DNA from 2 places in the Paenibacillus sp. GL_099_B genome. Region 1 is predicted to be linked to the other one. Evidence: predicted binding sites of a transcription regulator. Region 1 holds the regulator's gene; the other holds the start of a gene.
The links. The regulator CtsR, encoded in region 1, represses protease genes until heat stress. The targets are predictions, from matches to a motif close to ATGGTCAATAAAGGTCAAACA.
Positions count from the first base shown of each region.

Region 2: a site for CtsR is predicted at 3,065-3,085, ahead of clpP (ATP-dependent Clp endopeptidase proteolytic subunit ClpP). Genes of this name have one in related genera too.

Region 1 is NZ_CM174430.1:6,248,574-6,257,690, reverse strand. Features, by position in the region: rRNA gene AC3ITG_RS28570 (23S ribosomal RNA) at 1-1,870, shown strand, start outside; rRNA gene rrf (5S ribosomal RNA) at 2,012-2,128, shown strand; gene AC3ITG_RS28560 (GNAT family N-acetyltransferase) at 2,329-3,504, shown strand; gene AC3ITG_RS28555 (CtsR family transcriptional regulator) at 3,977-4,438, shown strand; gene mcsA (protein-arginine kinase activator protein McsA) at 4,469-4,993, shown strand; gene mcsB (protein-arginine kinase McsB) at 5,022-6,092, shown strand; gene clpC (ATP-dependent protease ATP-binding subunit ClpC) at 6,274-8,736, shown strand; gene radA (DNA repair protein RadA) at 9,024-9,117, shown strand, end outside.
Region 2 is NZ_CM174430.1:5,683,674-5,692,790, reverse strand. Features, by position in the region: gene AC3ITG_RS25845 (CynX/NimT family MFS transporter) at 1-20, opposite strand, end outside; tRNA gene AC3ITG_RS25840 (tRNA-Arg) at 179-252, opposite strand; gene AC3ITG_RS25835 (hypothetical protein) at 578-1,420, shown strand; gene tig (trigger factor) at 1,556-2,896, shown strand; gene clpP (ATP-dependent Clp endopeptidase proteolytic subunit ClpP) at 3,275-3,865, shown strand; gene clpX (ATP-dependent protease ATP-binding subunit ClpX) at 3,878-5,131, shown strand; gene ispG (flavodoxin-dependent (E)-4-hydroxy-3-methylbut-2-enyl-diphosphate synthase) at 5,255-6,352, shown strand; gene lonB (ATP-dependent protease LonB) at 6,523-8,277, shown strand; gene lon (endopeptidase La) at 8,364-9,117, shown strand, end outside.

The DNA.
Region 1 (9,117 bases):
AGTGTGTGTTAAGTGGGAAAGGATGTGGAGTTGCACAGACAACCAGGATGTTGGCTTAGAAGCAGCCACCATTGAAAGAGTGCGTAATAGCTCACTGGTCGAGTGACTCTGCGCCGAAAATGTAACGGGGCTAAACACACCACCGAAGCTATGGCTTGATGCTTTGCATCAGGGGTAGGGGAGCGTTGTATAAGGGTTGAAGGTGTACCGTAAGGAGCGCTGGACATTATACAAGTGAGAATGCCGGTATGAGTAACGAAAAGATCAGTGAGAATCTGATCCGCCGAAAGCCTAAGGGTTCCTGAGGAAGGCTCGTCCGCTCAGGGTAAGTCGGGACCTAAGGCGAGGCCGAAAGGCGTAGTCGAAGGACAACAGGTCGAAATTCCTGTACCACCGTAAGCCGTTATGAGCAATGGGGGGACGCAGCAGGGTAGTGACGCGGACTGATGGATGTCCGTCTAAGCAGTGAGGCTGATGTGTAGGCAAATCCGCACATCGTTAAGGCTGGGCTGTGATGGGGAGCGAAAATTATAGTAGCGAAGGTCATGATCTCACACTGCCAAGAAAAGCCTCTAGCCAGGTGATGGTGCCCGTACCGCAAACCGACACAGGTAGGCGAGAAGAGAATTCTAAGGCGCGCGGAAGAACTCTCGTTAAGGAACTCGGCAAAATGACCCCGTAACTTCGGGAGAAGGGGTGCCCCGGTAGTGTGAATAGCACGAGGGGGCCGCAGTGAAAAGGCCCAAGCGACTGTTTAGCAAAAACACAGGTCTGTGCGAAGCCGTAAGGCGAAGTATACGGGCTGACGCCTGCCCGGTGCTGGAAGGTTAAGGGGAGCGGTTAGGAGCAATCCGAAGCTGTGAACCGAAGCCCCAGTAAACGGCGGCCGTAACTATAACGGTCCTAAGGTAGCGAAATTCCTTGTCAGGTAAATTCTGACCCGCACGAATGGCGTAACGACTTGGGCGCTGTCTCAACGAGAGATCCGGTGAAATTTTAATACCTGTGAAGATGCAGGTTACCCGCGACAAGACGGAAAGACCCCATGGAGCTTTACTGCAGCTTGATATTGAATTTGGGTACGATCTGTACAGGATAGGTGGGAGCCTTTGAAACGTGAGCGCCAGCTTGCGTGGAGGCACCGTTGGGATACCACCCTGATCGTATCTAGGTTCTAACCTGGTACCGTAATCCGGTGCGGGGACAGTGTCAGGTGGGCAGTTTGACTGGGGCGGTCGCCTCCTAAAGAGTAACGGAGGCGCCCAAAGGTTCCCTCAGAATGGTTGGAAATCATTCGAAGAGTGCAAAGGCATAAGGGAGCTTGACTGCGAGACCTACAAGTCGAGCAGGGACGAAAGTCGGGCTTAGTGATCCGGTGGTACCGCATGGAAGGGCCATCGCTCAACGGATAAAAGCTACCCTGGGGATAACAGGCTTATCTCCCCCAAGAGTCCACATCGACGGGGAGGTTTGGCACCTCGATGTCGGCTCATCGCATCCTGGGGCTGAAGTAGGTCCCAAGGGTTGGGCTGTTCGCCCATTAAAGCGGTACGCGAGCTGGGTTCAGAACGTCGTGAGACAGTTCGGTCCCTATCTGTCGTGGGCGTAGGAAATTTGAGAGGAGCTGTCCTTAGTACGAGAGGACCGGGATGGACGTACCGCTGGTGTACCAGTTGTTCCGCCAGGAGCACCGCTGGGTAGCTATGTACGGAAGGGATAAGCGCTGAAAGCATCTAAGCGTGAAGCCCCCCTCAAGATGAGATTTCCCAGTATGTAAGACCCCTTGAAGACGACGAGGTAGATAGGCTGGGGGTGGAAGTGCAGCAATGCATGGAGCTGACCAGTACTAATCGGTCGAGGGCTTATCCAATATGCAAGTTGTAAATCGCAAATTTCGTTTCGGATCTAGTTTTCAGAGAATAAACTCTGAAATGAAAATTGGTACATCACAGAATGTGTATGATTTTCAGTTCTACAATGATTTAAAGAAGCTATGCTTCGACAAATCGCGTTTGGTGGCGATGGCGGAGGGGTTCCACACGTACCCATCCCGAACACGACCGTTAAGCCCTCTAGCGCCGATGGTACTTGGACCGCAGGGTCCTGGGAGAGTAGGACGCCGCCAAGCGAAGAACCACTGCCGATGTTATTCGGTGGTGGTTTTTATTTGTGTTTTTTAATATAGATCGTTATCCCCGAGAGATGCCCGTGCATCTCTTGTTTGACTTTGTCCCGTTCCTCTGACACACTCATAAATGGATACATACATCACGTATCAGGCCATGATTTGAAAGATATCATAACTTAGAGAACGGGGTGCAGGACGACATGGAAATTCAGAAATTAACCGTAGATAATTTTGAGCCAGCTATGGCACTCTCCGAGTATGCTTTTCAAGTGGTAATGAGTGAAGAACAAACGGAGAAGCGACGAAGTCAATTTGATTCACAGGATATATGGGGTGTATTTGAGGAGGGACAATTGGGTGCCAAACTTCACATTATTCCTTTTCAAACCTATATTCATGGGAGATCGTTCGAGATGGGCGGTATTGCGGGAGTTGCCACATGGCCAGAATATAGACGCAAAGGCTGGGTAGCTGGGCTGTTGAAGCATGCGTTGGAGGAAATGAACCGTAATAAACAAAGTATATCGTTTTTGCATCCGTTCTCTTTTGCTTTTTATCGGAAGTATGGATGGGAGACGTATGTTGAGTTTAAACGGTATAAAGTGCCTACAGCTCATCTGCCTGCGAAAAAGACAACCCCTGGAACAATTCGGCGTGGCGATACGGGACTCAGCATATTAAAGGAAGTATACAGTGCGTATGCTGAGCGCTATAACGGAACCTTGATCCGGGATGATGCGAGATGGGAGAATTCAGTTCTCACTAATGGAGCCAGCCAGAAAGCCGTATATTATGATGGAGCTGGTAAAGCACAAGGCTATATTTTATATGAGGTTAAGGAAAGAAAGTTTACCATCAGAGAGATCATTTATCTGAATGAAGAGGCAAGACAAGGTTTGTGGACCTTTATAGCCAACCATGATTCTATGATAGAGGAAGTAACTTTACAGGCACCAGCCAGTGATATGCTTGCTTTTCAATTAGATAATCCGCGGATTCAGCAGGAAATTGTGCCTTTCTTCATGGCACGTATTGTGAGTGTAGAACAGTTTATTTCACAGTATCCTTTTGCGAGCCAAGACTCACCAGTACAGATTAATCTCCAGGTAGAGGATGCCCATGCACCATGGAATGAAGGGATATGGCAGTTGAATGTGGCGATGAATGGTACAGCCTCGATATGGAAAACATCTGAGCCGGTAGCTAAAGATCAAACTGTTAAAGTAGACATTCAGGCGCTCACCGCAATGCTGATAGGGTATCGTAGGCCCACAGAGATGGCTCAAATAGGTAGAATTGAGGGACCGGTAGGAGCGATTAAGGCTCTGGAACAAGCAATTCCTGACCGGGAAACGTATTTACTTGATTTTTTCTGATCCTCATAGAGTAACGAGAATTTTAGGATCAATTTCATAGACTTAACTTGTATAGCATTACGACGTAAGTGTGAGACAAATGGACTTCTCCAGCTATTTTGGAGAGGTTTTTTTGTGTCAGCCGAATATTTCGTGTAAAATCGTAAAAAATGAATAGTGCTCCCTCTTGGCAAAACCACAAAATATGCTATAATGTATATAAAGTCAAAGAAAGTCAAAGTCAACTAAAGGTTAAATACTTACGTAGCTTTCTTTCTGCAATCCGGTGGTGGGAGCCATATTGAAGGTAGTACACATCAGCGGATAAAAGCAATATTAAAGGACCTTCGAGCGTCCTTCGCTCTCCTGTTAAAGACCGTTGAAGATCAGTTTCGCTGTTTCCTTGATTGGTTAAATGGGTTGAGAAGGTGTACTCTGTAGGGGCGTGTGGGTCCTTATTGACTTAACGTTTCAGACAGTGGAGGATGATTGGATGCGTAATATCTCTGATATTATCGAACAATATCTGAAGAGTATTTTGCATGAAAGTCCCGAAGGATTGGTCGAAATTCAACGTAATGATCTGGCTGATCAATTTTCATGTGTGCCTTCCCAGATCAATTATGTCATCAGCACCCGATTTACACTCGAAAAAGGTTACCTTGTGGAGAGTAAACGTGGCGGCGGCGGTTATGTTCGCATACAGCGGATTGAATTGCCGGCTCACTCGGCTCTGCATAACCATTTGCACCATAGTATTGGAGATGAGATCGGGCAGACAGCTGCCGAAGGTCTGATCTACCAACTGGAAGAAGCACGTTTCTTGAGCAAAAGGGAAGCCGGGTTGATGCGGGCAGCTGTATCGAGAGAGATTATATTGGTCAAACTTCCTTACCGGGATCAAATTCGTGCCAGAATGTTAAAGGCGATGTTAATATCTTTGCTCGGTAAATGAAAACTATCGGGATCAAGGGGGTACATCATTGTGCTGTGCCAAGAATGCAACAACCGTCCAGCAACACTCCATTTCACGAAGATCGTGAACGGAGAGAAGACGGAATTCCATATTTGTGAGTCATGTGCTCGTGAAAAAGGGGAAATGATTCCCGGAACATCCAACGGATTTTCCATTCATAACTTATTGTCCGGGTTGCTTGATTTTGAACCCTCAGGCAAGAATGGCAGTGCGGGAGCAACACCCGCGCAATCCCTTCGTTGTGAAGAATGCGGCATGACCTATTCACAGTTTAGCAAAATCGGCCGCTTTGGCTGTAGTTCTTGTTATAAATATTTTGACAGTCGTTTGGACCCGCTATTCAAACGGGTTCACGGTAGCACTTCCCACGTGGGTAAAGTACCTGCACGAGCTGGTGGTCGCATCAAGGTCAAAAGACAGATTGCTGATCTGAAACGGGATCTTCAGGAGAGCATAACGCAAGAGGAGTTTGAAGAAGCCGCTCAAATTCGTGATCAGATCAGGGAACTTGAAAAAGAAATAGCTCAGGAGTAAAGTTTGTGATGAGTAGGAGGGATGCGTAATGCCTAATCTGCGTTTTACAGAGAAGGCGCTCAGCGACTGGATGCGTAGTGATGCGGCTGATTCCGAAATCGTCATTAGCAGCCGAGTCCGGATCGCACGCAACCTGCAGCATTATCCGTTTCCGATGCTGGCTTCCAATGAGCAATCGGAAGAAGTGCTGAATAAGCTGAGCGAAGTACTTCAATATGATGACGTTCATGCCTTTGGAGATTTTCATACCCTAGATCTGATTGATATTGATGACCTTGACAAACGGGTGCTGGTGGAGAAGCATTTGATCAGTCCCAGTCTTGCGAACGAATCCAGAAATGGTGCTGTTATTCTCAGTGAGGATGAATCTGTCAGTATTATGATTAATGAAGAGGATCATCTTCGTATCCAGTGCCTCTATCCGGGGTTCCAGGTAAAAGAAGCCTGGGAGAAAGCTTCCGCCATAGATGATGCTTTTGAAGCGCATGTGGATTATGCTTTTGATGACCGCAGAGGATATTTAACCAGCTGTCCTACGAATGTAGGTACAGGTGTAAGAGCATCTGTCATGATGCATCTACCCGCTCTGGTGATGACACAGCAGATTGGCCGCATTCTAAGCGCAGTCTCCCAAGTCGGACTGACTGTACGGGGAATTTACGGTGAAGGCAGTGAGGCGATGGGTAACCTGTTCCAGATCTCGAACCAGATCACACTGGGGCAGACGGAACAAGAAGTCATCGATAACCTGCATAGTGTTGTGTTACAGATGATTGGGCATGAGCGTACCGCCAGAGAACGATTAATTACCGACTCTAGATTGCGGATTACCGACAGGGTCATGCGTTCTTACGGCATTTTGTCCCATGCAGCCATTGTGGATTCGAAGGAAGCTGCACAGCGTCTGTCTGATGTTCGACTTGGTGTAGATCTCGGCTTGTTGGACGGTTTGTCCATAACCGTGATGAACGAGTTGAATGTGATGACGCAACCGGGCTTCTTGCAGAAAACATTTGGGGAAGACATGCGGACAGATGAGCGTGACATTTATCGGGCTCAGTTGATCCGTGATACGATCAGTGCAGCCACTCAATCTTAGGTTGTTCAAGAGTTATAACAAAGGTTTCATGCCGCAACTGCGGCTTTTATATAAAAGAGCATTTTCTATAAATGCTGAATGATTTATTCGCAGCACGGCTGCAGACAAAATGATATGAAGAATACGGTGGGATCCTTTCAATAGCCCCCGTTTTATCCAAAACCATGGAGGTGCAGGAGATATGATGTTTGGAAGATTTACGGAACGGGCCCAAAAGGTGCTCGCATTGGCGCAGGAAGAAGCTGTCCGTCTTGGTCATAATAACATCGGTACAGAGCACATTTTGCTCGGCCTCATTCGTGAAGGCGAAGGCATCGCAGCCAAAGCGCTGATCGGCCTGGGACTCGGATTGGAAAAAATTCAAGATGAAGTAGAAACGCTGATTGGCCGTGGCCAAGAGCAACCTACGAACATTGCATATACGCCTCGTGCGAAAAAAGTGATTGAATTGTCTATGGATGAAGCTCGCAAATTGGGCCATACCTATGTAGGCACAGAGCATATCCTGCTCGGATTGATTCGTGAAGGCGAAGGGGTTGCGGCACGTGTGCTGAACAACCTGGGGATTAGCTTGAACAAGGCACGTCAACAAGTGCTGCAACTGCTTGGCAGCAGTGAAGCCGTATCCAGTCATAACGGTACGCCTGCGAATGTCAGCACACCAACACTGGATAGTCTTGCACGTGATCTCACGGCGTATGCCAAGGAGAACAACCTAGACCCAGTGATTGGACGTAGTAAAGAAATTGAACGTGTTATTCAGGTACTGAGCCGTCGTACCAAGAACAATCCGGTATTGATCGGTGAGCCAGGTGTAGGTAAAACAGCGATCGCTGAAGGACTTGCACAGAAAATCATTGCCAACGAAATTCCGGAGACTTTGCGTGACAAACGTGTCATGACATTGGATATGGGTTCTGTTGTTGCAGGTACAAAATATCGCGGTGAATTCGAAGATCGTCTGAAAAAAATCATGGATGAAATTCGTCAAGCGGGTAACATTGTCCTGTTCATCGACGAATTGCACACCTTGATTGGTGCAGGCGGAGCTGAAGGTGCAATTGATGCTTCTAACATTTTGAAACCGGCTTTGGCCCGTGGAGAATTGCAGTGCATCGGTGCAACAACACTGGATGAATATCGCAAATATATCGAGAAGGATGCTGCGCTAGAGCGTCGTTTCCAACCGATTACGGTGGATCAGCCTTCTCCAGAAGAAGCAGTTCAAATTTTGCATGGCTTACGTGACCGTTATGAAGCGCATCACCGGGTGAAAATTACGGATGAAGCGATTGTGCAGGCGGTTAAACTGTCTGATCGGTACATTACAGACCGTTTCCTGCCGGACAAAGCAATTGACCTGATTGATGAGGCGGGTTCCAAAGTAAGACTGAACTCTTACACGATCCCACCTAACCTCAAACAACTGGAGAGCCGTCTCGAGGATATCCGGAAGGAAAAAGACGCAGCGGTTCAAAGCCAGGAGTTCGAAAAGGCAGCAGCTCTACGTGACACGGAACAAAAAATCCGTGAAGAGCTGGATGTAACGAAGAACCAATGGAAAGAAAAACAAGGTCGCACCGATTCCGAGGTAACTCCTGAAGATATCGCACAAGTAGTAGCCAGCTGGACCGGTATTCCGGTGAATCAGCTGAAAGAAGAAGAGACACAACGCTTGATGAATCTGGAATCAATTCTGCATGAACGTGTCATCGGTCAGGATGAGGCTGTGAAGTCCGTCAGTCGTGCAGTTCGTCGTGCTCGTGCCGGATTGAAAGATCCGAAACGTCCAATGGGTTCATTTATCTTCCTTGGTCCTACAGGGGTAGGTAAAACCGAGCTGGCTCGTGCTCTTGCAGAAGCAATGTTCGGGGATGAAAATGCAGTTATCCGGATTGATATGTCAGAGTATGGCGAGAAGCATTCCACTTCAAGACTCGTCGGAGCGCCTCCGGGATATGTGGGATATGAAGAAGGTGGACAGCTGACAGAGAAAGTTCGTCGCAAACCTTACTCTGTCGTCCTGCTCGATGAAATCGAGAAAGCACATCCGGAAGTATTCAACATCTTGCTGCAAGTGCTTGAGGATGGTCGTCTGACCGACTCCAAAGGTCGCGTCGTAGACTTCCGGAATACGTTGATCATTTTGACATCCAATGTGGGTGCAGAAGCGATCAAACGTAACTCCACTCTAGGCTTCACTGCAGTTGTAGATGCAGGGGCGGACTATGATAACATGAAGGGTAAAGTCATGGATGAGCTGAAAAAAAGCTTCCGTCCCGAGTTCCTTAACCGGATTGATGAGATTATCGTGTTCCATTCTCTTGAAGAAAAACATATTGCTGAGATTGTTACACTGATGAGTGAAGAGCTTCGTAAACGTCTGAATGAATACGAGGTCGACTTCGAGCTCACAGACAATGCCAAGGCTTTCCTAGCCAAAGCAGGCTTCGATCCAGCCTATGGTGCTCGTCCGCTTCGTCGGGCGATCCAGAAGCATATTGAAGACAAATTGTCTGAAGAGTTGCTCACGGGTAACGTGACTAAAGGTGATTCGTTGCTCATCGATGAAGAGAACGGAGCATTGTCTGTAACGAAAAAAGACGTTGTTGTTCCTTCCACTGAGGAAATCGAAACCAAATAAGAGACACTTAAGTGCTACTGAGTCTGATGTATAAAATAAAAAATCCTTCCTGGCTTTTGTCGGGAAGGATTTTTTGTGTTTTTGCGCCAGTCAGAGACCTATAGCTGTTGTTTATCAAAAAAACAAACTTTGAACTGGCACGAACATGTGTAAAGTTTGCGATAATCCTTTACGAAAAATCTCAAACAATGGTAAACTTTTATTAACCCTGCACGTCAGGGAGTTTAGGGCAAAATTCGTCGAAAAATGCGAAATGCTGTTATAAAATAAATCCTAGGAGTGCTGAAGTGGCCAAAGTTAAAACCAAGTTTCAGTGTACGGAATGCGGCTATGAAGCCCCCAAATGGTACGGCAAATGTCCGGGTTGTCAGTCTTGGAATT
Region 2 (9,117 bases), 560 kb from region 1:
TGATGTAAAGAGGATGGCATGGTAAATCTCCTATAGTTTATTTGTCTAATATGTATACTTTGATACATACATATACATAAACAAGCATAACATCCCGTGTCAACATCAGCCGATTAACGTATTCAATCATCCCCAGAACGCAAAAAAAGCTTCCCGAAGGAAGCTTTTTCTTTAATTACGTCCCAGGAGGGATTCGAACCCCCGACCGACGCCTTAGAAGGGCGTTGCTCTATCCAGCTGAGCTACTGAGACATGAAATTTTTCAAGCAAAATTGATTTTATCATAAATAATGATGAATATCAAACATTTTATTATAATATATTTTTCGTATATGATATTTGGCGGCAGTAACGTTTTTTTCATTATAATTAAGGTTATGTTAGAATATCAGAAGAACTCAAAAAATAGATCGACTTTCGTTTAATATACATCTATTTATGGTTGATTGCGACTGGAGATTCAGGATACAGAGGAGGTGCTCCTATTAAGGAATCCACGACCCCGGAAACCGAGCACAGTAACAATATTGTGCTGTTTCCTAAGACGCTGGACTATTACCAGATTCAATTGACGGTTATGCTAGAAAATGAACGATATGGTGAAGCGATGGACCTGCTTCGCTTTTTGCTGCAATGCCAAGGGCAGGAAGAGCGGCATTACGACGAATGGCGAGCCTTGCTCGAATGGCTTGAAGCTGCGTTTCCTCATTACGGGGAAGATTTACCCGAGGTTCGTGAAGAGCGTGAGGAAGAGGAAATTAGTGAAGAGGACATGGCACGCCAACATGCCCGATCCAAGCTTGAGCAGGATGATGGCTATGCGGATAAACTTCTTCGTACCGTAATGGAGGAGCCTTTATCTGAACAAACAATGCTGGCGCTGGAGCAGCTTGCTTATCTCGATCGGCCAGAAATTGATGATTCGCTTACCGGTTGGCTCAAAGACAAGACGCTGCATCCTTTACTTCAGTTCCGCGTGCTTCAGACATTACGTCGCCGAGGTGTTCAAGGCATTATTGCGTTTACTCGTGGGGAAGAGCCGGTTGAAGTGGAGATTGATACCGTTCCGCTTAGACCTGAGGATTTCCCGATTCAGATCGTTCAGATTCTTGAAAGAGTGGCAGATCAGACGGAGGTTCATGAACCTACGCTCTTTTATTTTGCACAAGAACTGTGGATTCAATATGTCATGGCCGTGTACGGAACCCGTGATTACATGTCCATGCTGGAAGAAAATGATTCCATGACAGATATATGGGGAGCTGCTCTACATATGACCGTTGCAGACAGTCTGGGCGGTTCGCATGACGAGGAAGATACTCGCTCAATGTATGCTGTGACAGGGGCGATGCGCTTTCGTCTGGAGCAAGCATATCGATCAATGAAGCAGTTTGTTTCTGCCGGTTTGGATGGTCAATAGGACCCGGAAACGTTTTCCTCAAACCGTATCAAGGGATTCCCCTTGAAAAAGAATCTAATCTTGTTTATACTAAAATGGTTATTTTGTACGTGATTGCCTACGTGAACAAGCGAATTTTGGAGGGGAAAGTATACAATGAAAGCAACTTGGGAAAAGATAGAGAAGAACCTTGGGGTTCTTGAGGTTGAAGTGGGTGCAGATCGTGTAACTGCAGCACTCGACAAAGCTTTTAATAAAGTAGTTAAACAAGCAAACGTACCTGGATTCCGTAAAGGTAAAGTTCCACGTTCGATCTTTGAAGCTCGTTTCGGTGTAGAAAGCCTGTATCAAGAAGCAATTGACATTTTGCTTCCTGAAGCTTACACAGAAGCAATCGACCAAACGGATATCTTCCCGGTTGATCGTCCTGACGTAGATGTCGAGCAATTCGCTAAAGGACAAGTATTCAAGTTCAAAGCGAAAGTAACAGTTAAACCTGAAGTTACACTGGGCGACTACAAAGGCGTTGAAGTTGCTGTAGCCAAACATGAAGTAACGGATGTAGAAGTGACTGAAGAGCTCGAGCGTCTTCAACAACGTCACGCAGAACTCGTTGTTATCGACGAAGGCTCTGCACAAAACGGCGACGTTGCTGTAATCGACTTTGACGGTTCCGTTGATGGTGTTCCGTTTGAAGGTGGACAAGCTGAGGGGTATTCCCTGGAACTTGGTTCCAACACATTCATCCCAGGATTTGAAGAGCAGGTTGTGGGTCTGTCCACAGGTGACTTCAAAGACGTTGAAGTAACTTTCCCTGAGAGCTACCATGCAGCTGAACTGGCTGGCAAAAAAGCGGTATTCAAAGTGAAAGTACATGAAATCAAACGTAAACAACTTCCTGAACTGGATGACGAGTTTGCAAAAGATGTTAGCGAATTCGATACGCTTGAAGAGTACAAAGCTGATCTGAAAACGCAATTGGAATCCCGCAAAGCAGATGAAGCCAAAGCAGCTCAAGAAAATGCTGTTGTAGAAAAAGTGGCTGAAAATGCTGAAGTGGATATTCCTTCTGCAATGGTTGAGAGCGAAGTACAAAACATGATGCGTGATTTCGACAACCGTCTGCGCAACCAAGGTATGAACCTGGAAATGTTCCTGAGCTTCTCCGGTCAAACACAAGCTGACCTGAGAGGACAAATGCAGGAAGATGCTTCCAAGCGTGTTCGCAACAACTTGGTTCTTGAAGCAGTTGGTAAAGCGGAAAACATCGAAGTGTCTGATGAAGAAGTTAACCAAGAACTCGAAAAAATGGCTGAGTCTTACAAGCGTCCTGCTGAAGAGATTCGTGGCATTCTCGAGGGTAATGGTTCCCTGGACAGCCTTCGTGATGAAGTGAAACTGCGTAAAACGATCGATGTTCTCGTTGAGAACAGCAAAGTCGTTGAAGCTGTTGAAGCTCCAGCTGAAGAAGTTGCTGCAGAAGCTGACGAAAAATAAGACAAGCTGTTACGTAATGAACAGCTGAATAAACGATAAGGCACGTGAATCATTGCGTGCCTTATTTTTAAATTATGGCATCCATTTTATAGAGGATTCAGTAATAATATGGATGGATTTCGTTGTGGCATTGGTTATGCATATTCAAGGTCCTATGGTTCTCCTGCAAATAAAAAAAAAGGTGAAACGGCATAGGATTGCTCCGATTTGCACATACATAGAAAACATGGTTAAATATGATCAGGCAAAAAAGTAAACTTACTCCGTCTTGACACCACTTGTGAAAAATGACATTGTCACAGGAACGTGTTAGAATGAATTTGGGTTTGCTTTACAGGTAGCCTATGTCTAATTACATGTAGAAAAGAGGTTGGTCTCATGAGTCTGGTGCCAATGGTTGTTGAACAAACCAATCGAGGCGAGCGGTCTTACGATATATATTCGCGTTTGCTGAAGGATCGCATTATCTTTTTAACCAGTGCGATTGATGACGATGTAGCCAATCTTGTCATAGCGCAGCTTTTGTTTTTGGCAGCCGACGATCCTGAGAAGGATATAAGTTTGTACATTAATTCACCTGGTGGTTCTGTCACCGCAGGGATGGGTATATACGATACGATGCAATATATCAAGCCGGATGTATCGACCATTTGCGTAGGTATGGCAGCAAGCATGGGCTCGTTATTGCTGACAGCCGGAGCTCCTGGCAAACGATATGCGCTGACTAACAGCGAAGTGATGATTCATCAGCCGCTTGGCGGCGTTCAAGGACAGGCTGCGGATATCAAAATTCACGCAGAATGGATTATTAAAACACGTCAGAAACTGAATCAAATATACGTCGATCGTACAGGTCAACCCCTTGAGAAAATCGAGCGGGACACAGACCGTGACTTTTTCATGAGTGCTGAAGAAGCCAAAACGTACGGCATTATTGACCAGGTGCTCAGCAGACCGATCAATTCCTAAAGGGGTGGTTTCATGTTTAAATTTAACGATGAGAAAGGGCAATTGAAATGCTCTTTTTGCGGTAAATCTCAGGAACAGGTGCGCAAGCTGGTCGCTGGACCGGGCGTTTACATTTGTGATGAATGTATCGAACTGTGCACTGAAATCGTAGAGGAAGAGCTCGGTCATGACGAAGAACTGGACCTCAAAGATATTCCAAAACCGAAAGAAATTCGCGACATTCTTGACCAGTACGTCATTGGACAGGATCAGGCGAAGAAGTCTTTGTCTGTAGCGGTTTACAATCACTATAAACGGATCAACACACAAAGTAAGATTGAGGATGTTGAATTGCAAAAAAGTAATATTTTGCTGTTAGGACCTACGGGTTCTGGTAAAACGTTGCTTGCGCAAACCATGGCCAAAATCCTTAATGTTCCTTTTGCTATTGCTGATGCGACTTCATTGACGGAAGCAGGTTATGTCGGCGAAGATGTAGAGAATATTCTGCTCAAGTTGATTCAAGCTGCTGATTATGATGTGGAAAAAGCAGAGCGCGGCATTATTTATATCGATGAAATTGATAAAGTAGCGCGTAAATCCGAGAACCCATCCATTACACGTGATGTATCGGGTGAAGGTGTTCAACAAGCGCTCTTGAAAATCCTGGAAGGAACTGTAGCTTCTGTACCACCACAAGGTGGTCGTAAGCATCCACATCAGGAATTCATCCAGATTGATACCACCAACATCTTGTTCATTTGCGGCGGTGCCTTCGATGGTCTCGAGCAAATGATCAAACGCCGGATCGGTAAAAAAGTCATTGGCTTTAACACCGTTGCGGAACAAAAAGATCTAAAACCAGGTGAATATCTGGGTATGGTATTGCCGGAAGACTTGTTGAAATTTGGTCTGATTCCGGAGTTTGTAGGCCGTTTGCCAGTCATCTCCACTTTGGAGCCGCTGGACGAAGATACATTGGTACGGATTCTGTCCGAACCAAAAAATGCGCTGACCAAACAATACCAAAAATTGCTTGAACTGGATAATGTAAATCTGGTGTTCGAACCAGGAGCATTACTGGCGATTGCCAAGGAAGCCATTAAACGTAACACAGGTGCACGTGGACTGCGTGCGATCATCGAGGGCATTATGCTTGAGATTATGTACGAAGTGCCTTCCCGTGATGATGTTACGAACTGTGTCATTACCGAAGAGGTCGTTGAGAAGAGAGTCGTGCCTGAACTGAGCCAATCGAAGGACGACAAGCAGGAAGAAAGTGCCTAACTAAAGGTGATTATTCCGTTTCAACACTGAAATATAGACTTGTCAGTTCTCCACTCCTGGCAGAAGGCGAATTCATGTCTCTGTCAGGGTGGAGCTTTGACGTTGTGGGGAGAGAAATCACTCATGTTTTTAAGACAAGATACACGACCCGTAAAAGTGGGGAACTTAACGATTGGTGGCAGCAACGAGGTCATCATCCAGAGCATGTGTACAACGAAAACGGCAGACGTTGAGGCAACCGTGGCAGAGATTTTGCGTTTGGAAGAAGCAGGCTGCCAATTGGTGCGTGTAACGGTGAACAATGAGGAAGCTGCCGCAGCCATCAAGGAAATCAAGAAACGGATCAATATTCCGCTCGTAGCGGATATCCATTTTAATTATAAACTGGCTCTCCTTGCGATTGAGAACGGCATCGATAAAGTACGGATTAATCCCGGCAATATCGGTAAACGTGCCAAAGTAGAGGAAGTCGTCAAAGCTTGTAAAGAGAAAGGTATTCCAATTCGGATCGGAGTAAACGCTGGTTCTCTGGAAAACCATTTGCTCGAAAAATATGGTTATCCAACAGCTGAGGCTATGGTAGAAAGTGCACTTTATCACATTGGTATTCTGGAAGAATTGGATTTCCATGATATTATTGTGTCTCTCAAAGCATCGGATGTACCGATGGCGATTGCAGCTTATTCCAAAGCGGCTGAGATCATCAAGTATCCATTGCATCTGGGCATTACCGAGGCGGGTACGTTGTTCTCAGGTACGATTAAAAGTTCTGCAGGTATGGGTGCCTTGTTATCGATGGGCATCGGTTCGACGATGCGGATATCGCTTAGTGCTGATCCGGTCGAAGAAATCAAGGTTGCTCGTGACTTGCTCAAAACCTTTGGTCTGATTTCCAATGCAGCTACGCTGATTTCCTGCCCGACCTGTGGTCGTTTGGATATCGATCTGTTCTCCATTGCGAATGAAGTGGAAGAGTATATCTCCAAGCTCAAGGTGCCGATCAAAGTATCAGTGCTGGGTTGTGCCGTTAACGGTCCGGGTGAAGCAAAGGAAGCGGATATCGGTATTGCCGGTGCACGCGGAGAAGGCTTGTTATTCCGTCATGGTAAAATGATTCGTAAAGTGCCGGAAGAAATCATGGTTGAGGAATTGAAAAAAGAGATCGACAAAATCGTGGAGTCCTATGAAACGACAGGAGTTATTCCTGGCCGCTCGCACTGATTGATTTATATAATCGTTTTGTAACAGTCCGTCAGCAATGACGGGCTGTTTTTTGTTCTCAAACATACAATTTCCTGATCACCCGTTTACGTCTCGGTGAAAAGGCTATACTACCAAGTATTAGCATGATCTCATATGAGAAAAGGGATAGAACAGGAGGATGTTGAGACATGGAATTTGGTATGGTCATAATGATGATTCAGTTATTTTTTGGTGTGGTGATCGGTTTGTATTTCTGGAATTTGCTTCGTGGACAGAAAACAAATCGCAGTGCGGTGGAGCGTGAATCCCGCAAGGAACTGGAGAAGCTGCGGAAGTTGCGCTCCATTTCACTCACCAAGCCTCTGGCAGAGAAGACACGTCCGGCAACCATTAATGATATTGTAGGGCAAAAAGACGGACTCCGCGCCCTTAAAGCCGCGCTATGCAGTGCAAATCCACAGCATGTCATTATATATGGGCCTCCAGGGGTCGGGAAAACAGCTGCTGCAAGGGTGGTTTTGGAAGAAGCCAAAAAGAATCCGTCATCTCCCTTCAAGGCCGATGCCAAATTCACGGAACTCGACGCCACGACGGCGCGTTTTGATGAACGGGGTATTGCTGACCCTTTGATTGGTTCAGTGCATGATCCGATCTATCAGGGAGCAGGAGCGATGGGCGTAGCAGGCATTCCTCAGCCGAAACCCGGTGCCATTACGAAAGCGCATGGGGGGATGCTTTTTATTGATGAGATCGGTGAACTGCATTCCATTCAGATGAATAAACTGCTGAAAGTATTGGAGGACCGCAAGGTCTTTTTGGAAAGTGCGTACTATAACTCGGAAGACACGCATACTCCTGCTTATATCCACGATATTTTTCAAAATGGTCTGCCAGCCGATTTTCGTCTTGTCGGAGCGACGACTCGATCGCCCCATGAACTGCCTCCAGCCTTGCGCTCGCGGTGTATGGAGGTCTTTTTCCGTCCATTGCTGCCCGAAGAGATCGGGCAAATTGCGGAAGATGCCGTACAGAAAATCGGATTCAGTCCATGTCCAGATGCAGTTGATGTGGTCAAGCGGTATGCAACCAATGGCCGTGAAGCGGTCAATATCATTCAGCTGGCTGCTGGGCTGGCCTTGACCGAAAAACGTGAAACGCTGCAGGCGTCGGATGTGGAATGGGTCGCTGGCAGCAGCCAGATTCAGCCCCGGCCAGATCGCAAGGTGCCTTTGCGGCCACAGATCGGTTTTGTGAATGGCTTGGCCGTATATGGACCGAATATGGGCACCATTCTGGAGATCGAAGTATCCGCAGTTCCGGCTCTTCGAGATCAGGGACGAATTAACATCACGGGAGTTGTGGATGAAGAAGAGATTGGAGGCGGTTCGCGTACACTCCGGCGAAAAAGCATGGCTAAAGGCTCGGTTGAAAATGTGTTAACCGTATTAAAGGCCATGGGCATTCGTCCTAATGACTATGATTTACACGTCAACTTCCCAGGTGGAACGCCAATTGATGGTCCGTCTGCCGGGATTGCTATGGCCACCGCCATTACATCAGCCATCCAGGGGCGTCCGATTGATCATGAGACAGCGATGACTGGCGAGATAAGTATCCATGGCCGGGTAAAACCGATCGGTGGTGTACTCGCCAAAGTGGAGGCTGCATTCCAGGCTGGTGCAAAGACGGTCATTATTCCGGCAGAGAACTGGCAGTCCATCTTTGAAAATCTGGATGGCTTACGTGTTGTCCCGGTCGATACGGTTGAAGACGTATTCCGAGAAGTATTTGACTGGGTGCCTAATGAGGAGCAAGCAAAACAAATCAACCTTGCGGAGGAGACAGCGACACCTGCACCGGAGATTTTCCCACCGGCATCCGCATCCTATTTACGTGCTGACTTGCCTCGTCCAGGACAGGTTACAGATTCGGGAAGCTGCTAAGCACTTCCCTTCATTGGTTTTTTATGTGAACATTTGATAGAATAATGAATGACTACAACCTGAGAGCCATTGGAGGTGCGAAAGCGATGGGACCGAGCAAAGCGAAAGGTCGTCGTTTTCCTTTACTGCCTTTAAGAGGACTTCTCGTCTACCCGAGTATGGTACTGCATCTCGATGTGGGCCGGGAGAAATCGGTCAAGGCTTTAGAAAAAGCGATGGTAGAAGAACATTTGATTCTCCTATGTTCCCAAGCCGAGGTAAATATTGAAGAACCAACACAAGAGGATATTTTCAGAATCGGAACGGTTGCCAAGGTCAGACAGATGCTGAAGCTTCCAAACGGGACGATTCGTGTACTTGTGGAAGGCTTGGAACGGGCTGAAATCATTGAATATACGGACAACGAGGAATACTATGAGGTTCTGGCACAAGAGCTTCCTGAAGAGGAGAACAGTCATCCGGAAACAGATGCGCTGATGCGTACAGTTCTGAACCAGTTCGAAAATTATATTAATCTGTCCAAAAAGGTTACACCTGAGACACTTGCGGCTGTGTCCGATATTGAAGAACCGGGTCGCTTGGCCGATGTCATCACCAGTCACCTGTCTCTGAAGATCAAGGACAAACAGGAGATTTTGGAGACCATTGACGTTCGTGAACGGCTGGAGAAGTTGCTAGACATCCTCAACAATGAGCGGGAAGTACTGGAGCTTGAACGCAAAATCAGCCAGCGAGTGAAGAAACAGATGGAGAAAACCCAGAAAGAATACTACCTGCGTGAGCAGATGAAGGCGATTCAGAAAGAGCTGGGTGAGAAAGAGGGCCGTGCCGGCGAGGTTG